4 regions of the Dactylosporangium sp. CA-152071 genome follow, and region 4 is predicted to be linked to each of the others. Evidence: riboswitches for the same ligand, from Rfam matches in the RefSeq annotation. Region 4 holds a riboswitch; each other region holds the start of a gene.
The links. Region 4 has a riboswitch for cyclic di-AMP ahead of ACQEVZ_RS34325 (hypothetical protein). Riboswitches for the same ligand answer to the same signal wherever they lie in the genome.

Region 1: it holds a riboswitch for cyclic di-AMP, as region 4 does, so the genes downstream of both, ACQEVZ_RS41140 (NlpC/P60 family protein) here and ACQEVZ_RS34325 (hypothetical protein) in region 4, are expected to answer to the same signal.
Region 2: it holds a riboswitch for cyclic di-AMP, as region 4 does, so the genes downstream of both, ACQEVZ_RS38540 (C39 family peptidase) here and ACQEVZ_RS34325 (hypothetical protein) in region 4, are expected to answer to the same signal.
Region 3: it holds a riboswitch for cyclic di-AMP, as region 4 does, so the genes downstream of both, ACQEVZ_RS26105 (C40 family peptidase) here and ACQEVZ_RS34325 (hypothetical protein) in region 4, are expected to answer to the same signal.

What each region holds. Positions count from the first base shown of each region.
Region 1 is NZ_JBNJMZ010000002.1:233,830-237,028, forward strand. It holds gene ACQEVZ_RS41130 (ADP-ribosylglycohydrolase family protein) at 1-219, opposite strand, end outside; gene ACQEVZ_RS41135 (VOC family protein) at 330-734, opposite strand; gene ACQEVZ_RS41140 (NlpC/P60 family protein) at 758-1,747, opposite strand; cyclic di-AMP (ydaO/yuaA leader) riboswitch at 1,755-1,934, opposite strand; gene ACQEVZ_RS41145 (MFS transporter) at 2,056-3,199, opposite strand, start outside.
Region 2 is NZ_JBNJMZ010000001.1:8,534,186-8,537,384, reverse strand. It holds gene ACQEVZ_RS38545 (transglycosylase domain-containing protein) at 1-729, shown strand, start outside; gene ACQEVZ_RS38540 (C39 family peptidase) at 752-1,606, opposite strand; cyclic di-AMP (ydaO/yuaA leader) riboswitch at 1,793-1,935, opposite strand; gene ACQEVZ_RS38535 (hypothetical protein) at 2,214-3,062, shown strand; gene ACQEVZ_RS38530 (Ig-like domain-containing protein) at 3,172-3,199, shown strand, end outside.
Region 3 is NZ_JBNJMZ010000001.1:5,827,244-5,830,442, forward strand. It holds gene ACQEVZ_RS26090 (pyridoxamine 5'-phosphate oxidase) at 1-14, opposite strand, end outside; gene ACQEVZ_RS26095 (MarR family winged helix-turn-helix transcriptional regulator) at 81-536, shown strand; gene dcd (dCTP deaminase) at 546-1,124, shown strand; gene ACQEVZ_RS26105 (C40 family peptidase) at 1,150-2,121, opposite strand; cyclic di-AMP (ydaO/yuaA leader) riboswitch at 2,131-2,263, opposite strand; gene ACQEVZ_RS26110 (LamG-like jellyroll fold domain-containing protein) at 2,360-2,953, opposite strand.
Region 4 is NZ_JBNJMZ010000001.1:7,613,016-7,616,214, reverse strand. It holds gene ACQEVZ_RS34330 (polyprenyl synthetase family protein) at 1-1,142, shown strand, start outside; gene ACQEVZ_RS34325 (hypothetical protein) at 1,253-1,993, opposite strand; cyclic di-AMP (ydaO/yuaA leader) riboswitch at 2,144-2,286, opposite strand; gene ACQEVZ_RS34320 (diguanylate cyclase domain-containing protein) at 2,333-3,199, opposite strand, start outside.

The DNA of each region.
Region 1 (3,199 bases), on a different contig from region 4:
GTCGTCCTGCTCGACCCGGCCGTGCTCGCGCAGCGTCTGGTACAGCGAGACGGCCATCGCGGTGTCGTCGGTCCACGGCCACGGGCCCTGCGGCACCAGCCGCTCCTCGATCTGCCATCGCATCTGGTCGGCGGGCCGGAAGAACCAGGTCTCGCCGAACGCGTCGCCCAGCGCCGTCCCGTGCAACGAGCGGGTCGCGGCGTCGACGTCGGTGATCACCGTCCGATCGTGGCAGCCGGTCACCGCGCCTGTCGAACCGTTTCCGCGCACCACCCGCCGCGCCGTGCAGCCGGGCGGCCGGGCGGTTGGGTGCACGGACAGGCCGGCGGTCAGGCGAAGTCGGCCGCGGTCATGCCCTCCGGATGGCCGGGAGGCCACTGTACGAGCTCGATGCGGTACCCGTCGGGATCGGTGAGCCAGGACGTGGCCATGCCCTCGCCGTGGTCGGTCGGCGGCTCGGCCGCGATGCCCCTGCCGGCCAGGTCGGCGACCGTGGTGCCGAGGTCGCCGACCTGGACGACGAGATGGTTGACGGCGCCGGTGTCGGCGACCGGCCGGGCGGGGTCGTGCACCAGCTCGAGGCTGACGAACGGGTCGCCGGGCAGCTGCAGCAGCGTCAGGCTGCCGAACCCGGTCTCCGGGACGTGGCCGACCTTCGCGTAGCCGACCGCGGTGTAGAACGCGAGCGAGCGCTCCAGATCCGTGACCCGCAGCCCGAGGTGCAACATGCGCATGCCCGGCAGGCTACCGTCCGTGACTACGCGACCCTGCCGTAGCCGTACAGCGTGTCGATGTCGACGGGAGCGACCTTGACGACCGTGCGGCTGTTCGGGGCGTGGATGATCTGGTTGTTGCCGATGTAGATGCCCACGTGCCCGAGGCCGTTGTAGAACACCAGGTCGCCGGGGGCGAGCTGGCTGCGGGAGATGTGGCGGACCTTCGACCACTGCTGCGCGGCGTTGTGCGGCAGCGTCACGCCGGCCGCCTTCCACGCCATCATGGTCAGGCCCGAGCAGTCGAACGTGTTCGGTCCGGCCGCGCCCCACACGTACTTCTTGCCGAGCTGCGCCCAGGCGTAGTTGACGGCCTTGCCCGCGTTGCCGGACACGGCCGGTGGCTTGGCCGGGGTCGTCGCCGGGGGAGGGGTGGTGGTCTTGACCTTCGCCGCGGCGGCGGCCGCCTCGGCCTTGGCCTGCAGCGCGTCGAGGCGGGCGATGTCACCCTCGATCTTCTTGCGGCGGGTCTCCAGCTCCGTCTTCTGCTGGCTCTGCGCGGCGAGGGTCTCGTCCAGGCGCCGCTGCTCGGTGTCGAGCGCGCCCTTCGCCGCCGTGTACGCGGCCAGGTCCCGCTGCTGGCTGTGCGAGATCTGCTGGAGGGTGCCGACGCGGGCGGTGAGCGTGTCGGTCGACGTCGCCCCCAGCATCAGTGACAGGGTGCCGAGGTTGCCCCCGGTCTTGTACGCGTTGACCGCGAGCGCCGAGGCGTTGTCCTGCGCCGTCGCCATGGTCGCCTGCAGCGGCGCCATGTCGGCCCGGAGCTTCGTGATCGCCGCCTGGGTGGTGTCCAGGTCGCCGTTGACCTTGTTGTACAGCTCGACGACGTGCTCGACCTCTTGGTTGCCCTTGTCGATCTGGGCCTGGAGCTCCTGCGGCGTCGGGTCCGCCTGCGCGGCGCAGGCCGGGGCGATCATGGCCGCCACCGCCAGCGCGACGACCGAGGCGCGGAGCGTCGTACGTCCGTTGAACACGGCACAGTCCTTCTTCGCTGACCGCCTACCGGGTTAGCTGACGGATTCGGGCGAGAAGAAGGCGCGCCCTACCGCGCCCCGGTGTGGCGGGAGCGGATTCACCCCAGGGGGAAGCCCCGATTGGTTCCCCGGCTCACCGGCCGCACGCATCGAGCCCGCGCGACCGACAACTCGGCGGTGGCTGCCCGGCCACCCCGGCGGGGCGGGCGATGTCCGGCAGGCCGGCCCAAACGTAACGCCGGACCACACTGCCGGCGCTCGATCTAAGCCACACTTAACGTAGACACAAGACTGACCTGCCCGGATCGTCACCGGTGGCGGTCGGTGGAGCGGGCCATGACGGCCAGGCCGGCGACGGCCAGCAGGGCGAGGGCGGCCGGGATGAGGAACACCCGCGGGAGCCCGATGGCGGCGGCGCCGGTGCCGCCGGCCGCACCGCCGAGGGCGGAGGCGAGCGCGGTTGAGCTCATGAAGATCGCGGACGCGGTGGCGACGGCGGTCGGCAGGAGCCGCTGGGCGACGATGATGCCGAGCGTGGCGAAGACGCCCCACACGCAGCCCATGAGGATCTGCCCGGCGAACAGCCCGGCGGCGTTGCCGGTGACGGCGAAGCAGACGTTGGCGGCCACGCCGAACCCGGCGCCGAGGACCATCAGCTCCATCATGCCGGTCCGGCGGGCCACGACCACGGCGACGGGCATCAGCACGATCTCGACCAGCGGCTGGATGCCGATGACCGCGCCGCTGAGGCCGGCCGGGAAGTGCAGCTGGTCGTTCATGTACAGCGGGAGGTACGCGTACTTGACGGGCTCGCCGGCGTACACGAGGACGTAGAGGCCGGTGAACGCCAGCAGCGGCAGCATCGCCCGCAGGCCGGGGCCCCGGTGGCCGGCCCCCGGCGCGTCGCCGGGTCCGGCCGGTGCCGCCGGTGCTGTCCGGAGCGCGCCGAGCGGCACGATCTGGGCGAGCGTGCAGACCGCCGTGGCGACCAGCATGGTGCGCAGCGACGTCTGCGCCGCCAGGAACGACCCGGCCACCGGGCCGACGACCCAGCCGCCGGTCAGGGCCATCCGCACGACGGCGACCACCCCGTCGTTGTTCGGGCCGGGGTGCGCCTTGAGCTCGTCGTGGACGGCGGCGAAGAGCTGCGACGTCGCGGCGCCGCCGAACCCGCCGACGACGGCGCTGATGACGTAGGGCATCCACAGCTCGGTCGAGTACGCGATGCCGATCCAGCCCACGAACCCGGCGGCGGCGCAGACGCGGAACAGCCCGAGACGGCGCCCGGTGCGGTCGGACCGCCGGCCGACCAGGAATCCGGCAACGGGCGCGGCCAGGTTCGTCAGGTAGAACAGCCCCGCCGCGGTCAGGGAGGCGTGCAGGTCGTTGACCAGGAACGTCGCGATCTGCGGGGCGGCGGCGGAGAAGCCGAGCGCGGACAGGAACACCGCG
Region 2 (3,199 bases), 920 kb from region 4:
TGGTGCCCGGGGAACGACTCCCCGAGCTGGATGAACGGGAACCGGACGATGTGGAACGGCTTCGGCCGTTCGGTCAACACCTACTTCGTCTGGCTCGAACAGCAGATCGGCGCGCGCCGCGTGGTCGAGATGGCGCAGCGGCTCGGCATCACGTTCCGCTCCGCCGAGGACGCGGCGATGGCGGCCAAGGCGGACCAGTGGGGAGCGTTCACCCTCGGCGTCGCCTCGACCACACCGCTCGACCTCGCCAACGCCTACGCGGCGGTCGCCGCCGGCGGCCTGTACTGCCAGCCGCTGCCGGTGCTGTCGATCACCGACTCCAACGGCAAACCGGTCGACGCCGCCGCCCCGAAGTGCCGGCAGGCGGTCAGCCCCGACGTGGCGGCCGCCGCGACCGACGCGGCACGGTGCCCGGTCAGCCGGTCCTCGGCGTACGGCAAGTGCGACGGCGGCACGGCGGAGAACGTGTCCGGCATCCTGGGCGGCCGCCCGGTCGCGGGCAAGACCGGCAGCTCCGAGTACAACTCGACCGAGACGTTCGTCGGCTTCACCCCGCAGATCGCGGCGGCCGGCATCGCGGTGAACGTGGACAACCCGAACGACCACGTGGGCAGCGGCGTCTCCGGCTCGGTCAACGCCGCCGTCGCGCAGACCATGGCGAGCGCGCTGCGCGGCCAGCCGGCCCAGGCGTTCCGGCCACCCAGCCGGGTACGCGCACTGGGCCGCTGACCGCGAGCCGCTGACGGCCGTGTCAGGCGGAGTATCCGCGCAGGGCGGTCCAGTGCGCGAGCTTGGCCGTCGTCAGCGTGTAGTACCCGACGCCCAGGGCGTCCGCGGGGTCGGCGATCTTCACCGTCTTGCCGCCGTCGAGGTACCCCACCACCGTGAGGTAGTGGCCGCCCGGGTACGAGTGCGAGTTGCCCTTGTCGTCCACGGTGGAGCCGGCGATGTTGGCGACCACGGCGTAGCCGTTGGTGATCGCGTTGACGACGTCGGCCTGCATCTGGTCGATCTCCGCCTGGGTGGCCGACTGACCGGGGATGAAGTGCGACTTGTAGAAGGAGCTCTTCGTGTACTCGTTGAGCGACCGGGTGGTGTCGTCGGCGGAGTTGGTGCCGTTGACGGTCGTGTGCAGGCTCTGGGCGACCTCGGACTGGGACGGGTACATCGACCGCGCGGTCAGCGCGATCCGGGTCGCCGCCGGGCCGCAGTAGTAGAAGTTCTCCTGCCAGGCGAACCGGTACGCGAGCTCCTTCTCCGCCGGGGCCGCCGGTTTGGTGGGGCTGGCCGGGGCGGCGGGCGGGGCGGGCGTGGCGGGCTTGGACGTCGCCGTACCGGCGGGGGCCTTCGACGGGGCGGAGGCGGCGTCGGGCGCCGCCTGGGTCCGCTGCCGGTCACGCCCGGCCGGACCGACGCCGGTTCCGGACGGATCCGCGGCCGTCACCGACTGCGCGTCGGCCACCGGTGTGGGGGTCGAGGCGTGCACGGCCACGCCGACGGCCGCCGTCACCCCGAGGACCGCCGCGGCGGCCGCGATCGGCAGCACGCGGAAGCGCGACGGGGCGGGGCTCTGGTTCTGGTGCCTGGGTTTGTACAGGTAACTCACGGGTACCTCGACAGACATGCTCGATGACGGCTGCTGTTGCCGGTGCCGGACGTGATCCGGGCAGGGGGGGTGCCACGCCGGCCGAGGGCCGGTGCGGTGACGGTCGGCGACTACCGGGCCGGGCCGAGGGTCGAGGTGCCCGAGGTGCTGCGGCACGGGCGATGCCGGGTCTGTGGCTGCACGGAGTGCTCCTTCCGGTGCCGCCTACCGGGTTAGCTGACGGGTTCGGGCGGGAGGATCGCCCTACCTCGAGGCGCTGGCCCCGTGGATTCACCCCGGTGGTGCTCGGTTCCCCGGCTCGCGCGGACGCGACTCAGCGGATCCGCCGCGGTGTCATCCGAGGTGGGTGACGGCGGGCCGGGCGGATGCGAGGACCATATCGGGGCGCGGGAGGACCCCCGGAACCCCCACGCTGGTCGGCTACCTTGCGTGACGACGGCGTGGCGAACGGCCGGGTGCACGGGCCATCAGCCCGCCGGTCGGTTGCGCCGTGCCCCGGTGCACCTCGCCGACCGCGCCCCGGCCCCGTGCGGCCCGCCCAGTGTCCGGTCGGCAGGTTCGCATGCCCGGCATCACCCCGGATCCGGGGCCTCCCTAGGCTCGCCGGATGCTTCCGGGCGCCGATGATGACCAGCAGCTCAACGGTGCGACCGCACGCGGTCCCCGACACCTGCGCCGCTCCCGGCGGGGGCGGCACGCGACCCGATTCCGGCTGCGCGCACCCGTGCCGGCCGAGATCCGCCGCTACGCCGTGGGCGCCGTCGCGGTCGTGGCGGTCGGCCTGTCCGCGACGCTGTCGGCGTCGGCCGGACCCGCCGCCGTGCCGACAGACAGTGCGGCGTTCGCCGTCGACGCCGAACGCTCGGCGGCCGGCGGGCAGGCCTCACGCAGCCGCACCCGGAAACCCGCCGACAGCGCGAACAAGGCCACGCCGGCACCGACGAAGGCCGCCCCGGCACCGGCGAAGACCACCCCGGCACCCGCCGCCACGCCACCGGCATCGACGGCGGCGCCGTCGCCGACCGTGCACGCGCCCGTCGGCGGGCTGACCCAGGCCGAGATGAACAACGCCGTCGCGATCATCGACGTCGCCCGGCAGCTGAACCTGCCGCGGCGCGCGGCCGTCGTGGGGATCGCCACCGCCCTGCAGGAGAGCCACCTGCGGAACCTCGCGAACCCGAACGTGCCGCAGTCGCTGCAGCACCCCAACGAGGGCGTGGGGTACGACTACGACTCGGTCGGCCTCTTCCAGCAGCGGCCGAGCTGGGGTTCGGTCGACCAGCTGATGAACCCGCACGAGTCCGCCCGCAGGTTCTACGCGGCGCTCGCCCAGATCCCGGGCTGGGAGCAGCAGGCCGTCACCATAGCCGCGCAGATGGTGCAGCGGTCGGCGTTCCCGGACGCCTACGCGAAGTGGGAAGGGCTCGCACAACAGATCGTGGACGCCGTCATGTAGGAATTCCACCGCGCGGGCCCAGGTCCCTCGCATTGTCACTCGTATTGCTGCCCCGGCCTCGCCCCGATGCGCACGACGATGCCCCCATGTCCATGCACAGGCAGAACACATGAGGGGGCCCAGCCGGACCGCGGCGG
Region 3 (3,199 bases), 1.8 Mb from region 4:
GCCCACGTCGCCATGCCTCCAATTTACTCGTACACGTGTACGAAAAGTGTGTGATTCCACGAATGAAGGACAATGACCCTGTGGGTGATGCGAGCGGCGAGCTGATCGACCTGCTGAGGAAGTTCAACCTCGAGGCCGACCGGTTCCTGGAGGTGTTCACCCGCCGGCACGGGCTGCACCGCACGGACATGAACGCCGTGGCGTACATCTGGCGGGCGACGGAGGAGCAGCAGCCGCTGACGCCCGGGGAGCTGGCCAGGACACTGCGGCTGAGCCCGGCGGCGACGACCGCGTTGCTGGACCGGTTGGAGAAGGCCGGGCACGTCGAGCGGCGGCACGACATGGAGGACCGGCGTCGCGTACACCTCGTGATGCAGCCGCCGGCGAAGGCCTTGGCGCAGGAGTTCTTCGCGCCGCTCGGGCAACACATCCGGGAGGCGCTCGCGGAGTTCGACGAGCACGATCTGGAAGCCACGAAGCGGGTCATCGAGGCAGTCCGAGGGGCCACCGCGAAAGCCACGAACCAAACCACATAGGGTCAGGACGTGCTGCTCTCCGACCGTGACCTGACCAAAGAGCTCGCCGACGGCCAGTTGCGGCTCGAGCCGTTCGACAAGGACCTGGTCCAGCCGTCGAGCATCGACGTGCGGCTCGACCGGTGGTTCAGGGTGTTCAACAACCACCTGTACACCCACATCGACCCGGCGATCCAGCAGGACGACCTCACCGCGATGGTGGAGGTCGACGACGGCCAGCCGTTCGTGCTGCACCCCGGGGAGTTCGTGCTCGCCTCGACGCTGGAGGTGATCAGCCTCGGCGATCAGCTCGCGGGCCGGCTGGAGGGCAAGTCGAGCCTGGGGCGGCTCGGGCTGCTGACGCACTCGACCGCGGGGTTCATCGACCCGGGGTTCTCCGGACACGTGACGCTCGAGCTGTCCAACGTGGCCAATCTGCCGATCATGCTCTGGCCGGGGATGAAGATCGGGCAGCTGTGCATCTTCCGGCTGTCCTCGCCGTCGGAGCACCCGTACGGGTCCGCGGTGTACGGCTCCCGGTACCAGGGCCAGCGCGGCCCGACGGCGAGCCGCTCCCACCAGAACTGGCGGACCTGGCCGACGACGTGAACGCCGGCGGCCAGGTCCCGAAGCCCTAAGCCACTCTGCCGTACCCGGAGATCGGTGCGGTGTCGATCTTCTTCATGCGGACCACGTCGCCGGTGGTCGGGGCGTGGACCATCCAGCCGCCGCCGACGTACATCCCCATGTGGTGCATGTCGCTGTAGAAGAAGACCAGGTCGCCGGCCTTGAGATCGGCTCTGCTGACGCGCTTGGTGTCCGAGTACTGCCACTTGGTGTAGTGCCGCAGCGTGTGGCCGGCCTGCTTCCAGGCGTAGAGCGTGAGGCCCGAGCAGTCGAAGGTGTTGGGGCCCTCGGCCGCCCACACGTACTTCTTGCCGATCTGCTGGCAGGCGACCTGCGCGGCCTTCGCGGCGTCGCCACCGGAGTATTCGACGGGGCAGGCGACGGGGCGCAGCTCGCCGGTCGCGCCACTGGAGCCATACGCCTTCGTGCGCATGTCGTTGAGCGTCTTGATCTCGGCGTTGATGGTGGTTTCCTTCGTCGCCATCTCCGCCTCGGCGGCCTTCTGCTTGGCGATCAGCTCGTCGAGCGGCTTCTTCTGGTCGTCGAGGACCTTCTTGCTGTCCATGACGTCCTTGATGCCCTCGGCCTCGTCCTTGGCCAGCATGTTCAGCATGACGAGCTGCTCGGCGAAGGTGTCCGGCGAGCCGGTCGTCATCAGCGCGTTGAAGCTGGAGACCCGCCCGGTCTTGTACTGCAGGACCGAGAACGCACTCACCCGCAGCAGCGCGTTGTCGACCTGCGCCTGCAGCGGGTCGATCTGGCTCTTCAGCTGCGCCTGCTTCGCCAGGTTGGCCTTCAGCTCGCCCTTGAGCTGGTTGTGCTGCTCGATGATGGGCTCGACTTCATTCCACTTCTTGTCGATCTGCGCTTCGAGCTCGGCGGGCGTCGGGTCGGCGTGAGCGAGTCCGGTGACTCCGACGACGAGCGAGAGACAGCCGAGCGTGGCAACGAGGAGCCGAACCAGACGGTTGGGCCGCATCGAGGGGGCACTCCTTCTTCCAGCCGCCTACCGGGTTAGCTGACGGGTTCGGACGGGAAGGTCGTCCTACCGCAGATCGCGGATTCACCCCGATGACGCAGGTGGGTCCCCGGTTCAAAAATCGACTCGGCGGTGCCGTCTGGCGCACCCGTGGTGGGCGCGGACATCCATCCGACCGGAATTTACGGTATGGCGAGTGACCCAGAGGAGCAAGCGGGTGTCCGATTTAACCGAAAAGTCAGGGCGCCCGAGTGATGAACACATCATCAATTGCACCGGCGAACTGGTCGTTGTTCGCACTGGTTCCCTTACCGCCAATACAGAGTGGATCCGCGTTCACTATGGACAGTGACGGAGGAATGGCCGCCCGACCCCTGGGTTGACCGTCCACGGCCACCGTGAGCAGGGCGTCACTGCGCGAACACTCGATCCGGTGCCATCGCCCGTCAGCCACGCTAAGCGATGCGAGGGCTACGTAAATAGTAGATCCACCCACGCCGACAATCACGCAACTGGGGCGCCCCGCGGCGCCGTCCACCTGCAACTTGAACTGACTGTCACCGACCGAGAACCCTTTTTGCAGAACATTGGCGCCTTTGGAAGTCTCATTGGGCGCGACGAGCACGCTCGCGCCATACGAGAACGCTTCCTGGCCTGGATTGAGGAATTCAGCGGGGCCGCTCTGCAGGATGGCGCGTGCGCAACTCTCCGCACCGTAGTGCTCACACGGCTGGGGAAATCGCACCGCGAGTCCGCCGTTGTGCGGCACGGTCGACAGCTGGCCGCCGGCCCTGCGGACCCGCAGCGGGAGCCGGCCCGCGCCGTCCAGCACCGGTCCCGTGATCCCGCTGTCGAAGCTGTACCGCAGGGCCGTGGCCGAAGGCGCGGCGGCGACGAGCGAGGGCGCGGCCGGGGAAGAGGGGGCAGCCCCGGACACCGTGGCGTGCCCGGGCGAGGGCCGGGCCGACGGCGCGGACTCATGAGGTTGCTGTCGCGTGGGGGAAGCGCAGCCGGCGAGAGGCACGAGCGCAGCCAGGAGGAGGAGCCACGTACGCATAACCGGACATTATGCCGAAAT
Region 4 (3,199 bases):
CGCTGCGCACCGCCGTCGGGCGCCTCCCGGAGCCGTCGCGCGAGGTGGCCGAGCTGCAGCTCGGCGGGCTCGACGAGGACCCGCCCGCCGCCCGTACGCGCGCCGCACTGACACTCGTCTGCGCGGGCGCCGTCGGTGGTGACCCGCACGACGCGGTGGCGGGCGCCGTCGCGGTGGAGCTGGTGCACCACTGGTCGGGGCTGCAACGGGACCTGTTCGACGGCGACCTGACCCGCCTGCACCGGCCGACCGCCTGGAGCGTGGTGGGGCCGCACCCGGCGACGCTGGGCGGGCAGGCGATGCTGGCGCTCGCGTTCGACGTGGCGGCGACCGGCGACCCGACCAGACGCGTGCCACGCCCGCTGCGCCAGGCCAGCCGCGCCACGCCCGACACCGCGCCGTCCGTGCCGGCTGCGCCGTGCAGGGAGCCGGTGCGGCAGGACCGGGCGACGCGGGACAGGTTCACCGAGCAGCACGGCACCCCCGACCCGTGCACCGACGCGCGGCGGCAGTCCGGGGCGGCGTCCGTCGACCGGGCCGGCGTCCGCATCCTCGGCGACACCGTCCAGCAGCTCCTGCACGGCCAGCACACCGACCTCAGCACGGCCCTGGACGCCGCGCTGCCCCGGCACCGCTCCGGCAACGACCTGCTCCGCACGTGCATCTCCGCGGTCGAGCAGCGCAGTGGCGCCCTCTTCGGCTGCGCGTGCGCTCTCGGGGCGCTCGCAGGCGGCGGCGACCCGGCGCGGGTGGAGCAGCTGCGGCTGTTCGGGGTGCGGCTCGGGCTGGCCGTCCGGTTCGCCGAGGACCTGCAGGGCATCTGGGGCGACCCGGCCGTGACGGGCCGCCCGGCGTTCGCCGACCTGCGCGGCCGCCGCCGCTCGCTGCCGGTCGCCGCCGCCCTCGCCGCGGGCGCCGACGAGCTGGCCGACCTGCTGCACCGCGAGACCCGCCTCAGCGAGGCCGACCTGGAGCGCGCCGCGAAGGTCGTCGAACGCTCCGGCGCCCGCTCCTGGTGCGCCCAGCAGGCCGACGACCTCCTCGCGCAGGCCCTGGTCGCCCTCGACCTGGCGATCCCCGAGCCGGCCGCGGTCGCCGAGCTCGTCGCCCTGGCCCGCTGGGCGACCCGCCACCCGGCCTGACCAACACCCCCGCCGGCGATCCACAAAACCCGCGCCTGACCGGCGGCCCATGAAACCGGCGCCTGACCGGCGCGACCCGAGAAGGCGCGCCGGCCGGGTGCGGGTGAGCGTCAGGAGAGGGCGGCGACCACCTGCTCCGCGCGGGTGGCGTGCTTCTGGTACGCGCCGGGGAACGCCGACCGCTGCACCGCCTGGGCCGCGGCGGTCACGCTCATCCGCTGCCAGCCCTCGACCCGGTTGAGGGCGTTGTAGAAGAGCATCGCGGAGTGGGCGGGGTTCATCAGCTCGGCGACGGTGCCCCAGCCCTGGCTGGCCCGCTGCTGGAAGAGCCCGACCGAGTCGTGGTCGGTCGAGGTGCCGTCGTGCGGCAGCCCGAGGGACGCGGGCACGGCGGAGCTGGCGACGTTGTACAGGTCGCTCTCCTGCATCGCCGTCGCGATCGCCACGACCAGGGCCCGGTCGGGCATGCCCTGCGCCCGGCCCTGCTTGACGATGATCGCGGCGTTGTCCATCTGCCGCTGGTCGAGGCCGGCGACGGGCTTGACGACCGGCGGCGCCGGCGGCACGGGCGCGGCGGGCACCGCGACGGCCAGGGGCCCCGTCGCGGGCGCCGGCGCCGCGTCGGCGGAGGGCGCGGACGACGGCCCCGAAGCGGACAGGGACGACGGCGACGGCCAGGACCAGGCGGCCGCGGACTCGGCATACGCGGGGCCGGTGAACATCGACGCCGGCGAGTCAGCCGGCAGGGTGCCCAGCAGCGTGGCGGACAGGACGGCGACCGAGACGGTGCCGGCCCTGGCGCCGAGCACGGGCACCAGCCGGCGATGTCGCGGGTGGAACTGGCGTGGCAACACCTTCAATATGGGCTTCACTACTGATGTTTCCTTCGTTGGCAGGCAGAAGACATGCGGCATCGGCACGCCGCCCGAGGGCGGCATGCTGGAAGGGGGGAACCAGTGGTGAGGTGTTACGAGGGCGCGCGGGCGGCCGGCATCGACGCAGACTCCTTCCGGTGCCGCCTACCGGGTTAGCTGACGGGTTCGGGCGGGAAGTTTCGCCCTACCGCGGCCAGGCCGCGGATACACCCCAGAGGACGCGCATGGGTCCCCGGCTCGCGAAGATCGCGACTCGACGGCGCCCGCCCGGCAGCACCGATGCGGTGCAGGTCGACCGGAGCGGACTCAACGACCCTACTGGGCCGTCTCGGGCCGGGCCAACCGCAGCAACGGCATACCACCCTGAGCACCCGAACGCTCACCGAACGCCGTCACCCGTCTGGTCACCTCGCCGGCGTGACGACCGCCCTTGACCAGGTACATCGCGCGGTCGGCGGCCCGCAGCGCGGCGCCCGCGTCCTCGACCGTGTCATCGATCACGGCCACGCCGACGCTGACCCTGACCCGCATGATCTGCCCCTGGTGCGTGACGGGTGCGCAGACGGCGCGTTCGAGGCGGTCGACCAGCACGCCGAGGTCACCGGCGGCGACGTTGCCCATGAGGACGACGAACTCGTCGCCGCCGAGGCGCGCGACGGTGTCGGTGGGCCGCACCAGCGACTGGAGGCGCTGCGCGACGGCGACGAGGACCGCGTCGCCGGCCTCGTGGCCGAGGGTGTCGTTGACGATTTTGAAGTCGTCGAGATCGCAGAAGAACAGCACGCTGATCACCTGCTCGGTGCGGGCCCGCCGGATCGCGGCCGCGAGGGGTTCGGCGACGGCCTCGCGGTTGGCCAGGCCGGTCAGCGGGTCGCGGGAGGCCCTGCGCACCAGGTCGGCCTCGGTGGCCTTGCGGCTGGTGATGTCCTGCACCTGCGTGATCGCGAACGCGGGCGACCCGGCGACCACCGACATCGTCGCGGAGATCCAGATCGTCTCGCCGTCGCCGCGGACGCAGCGCACCTCGTAGTCGCGGATCGTGCCGGCGCCGCCGGCGAACACCTCCCGGCTGCGCTCGAAGTCGTCAGGGTGGATGAAGTCGCCGAAGCGCATCGAGACGAGCACGTCCTCGTCCCGCCCGAGCAGCTCGCACAGCGCGGGGTTGACCCGGACGAGGCGGGT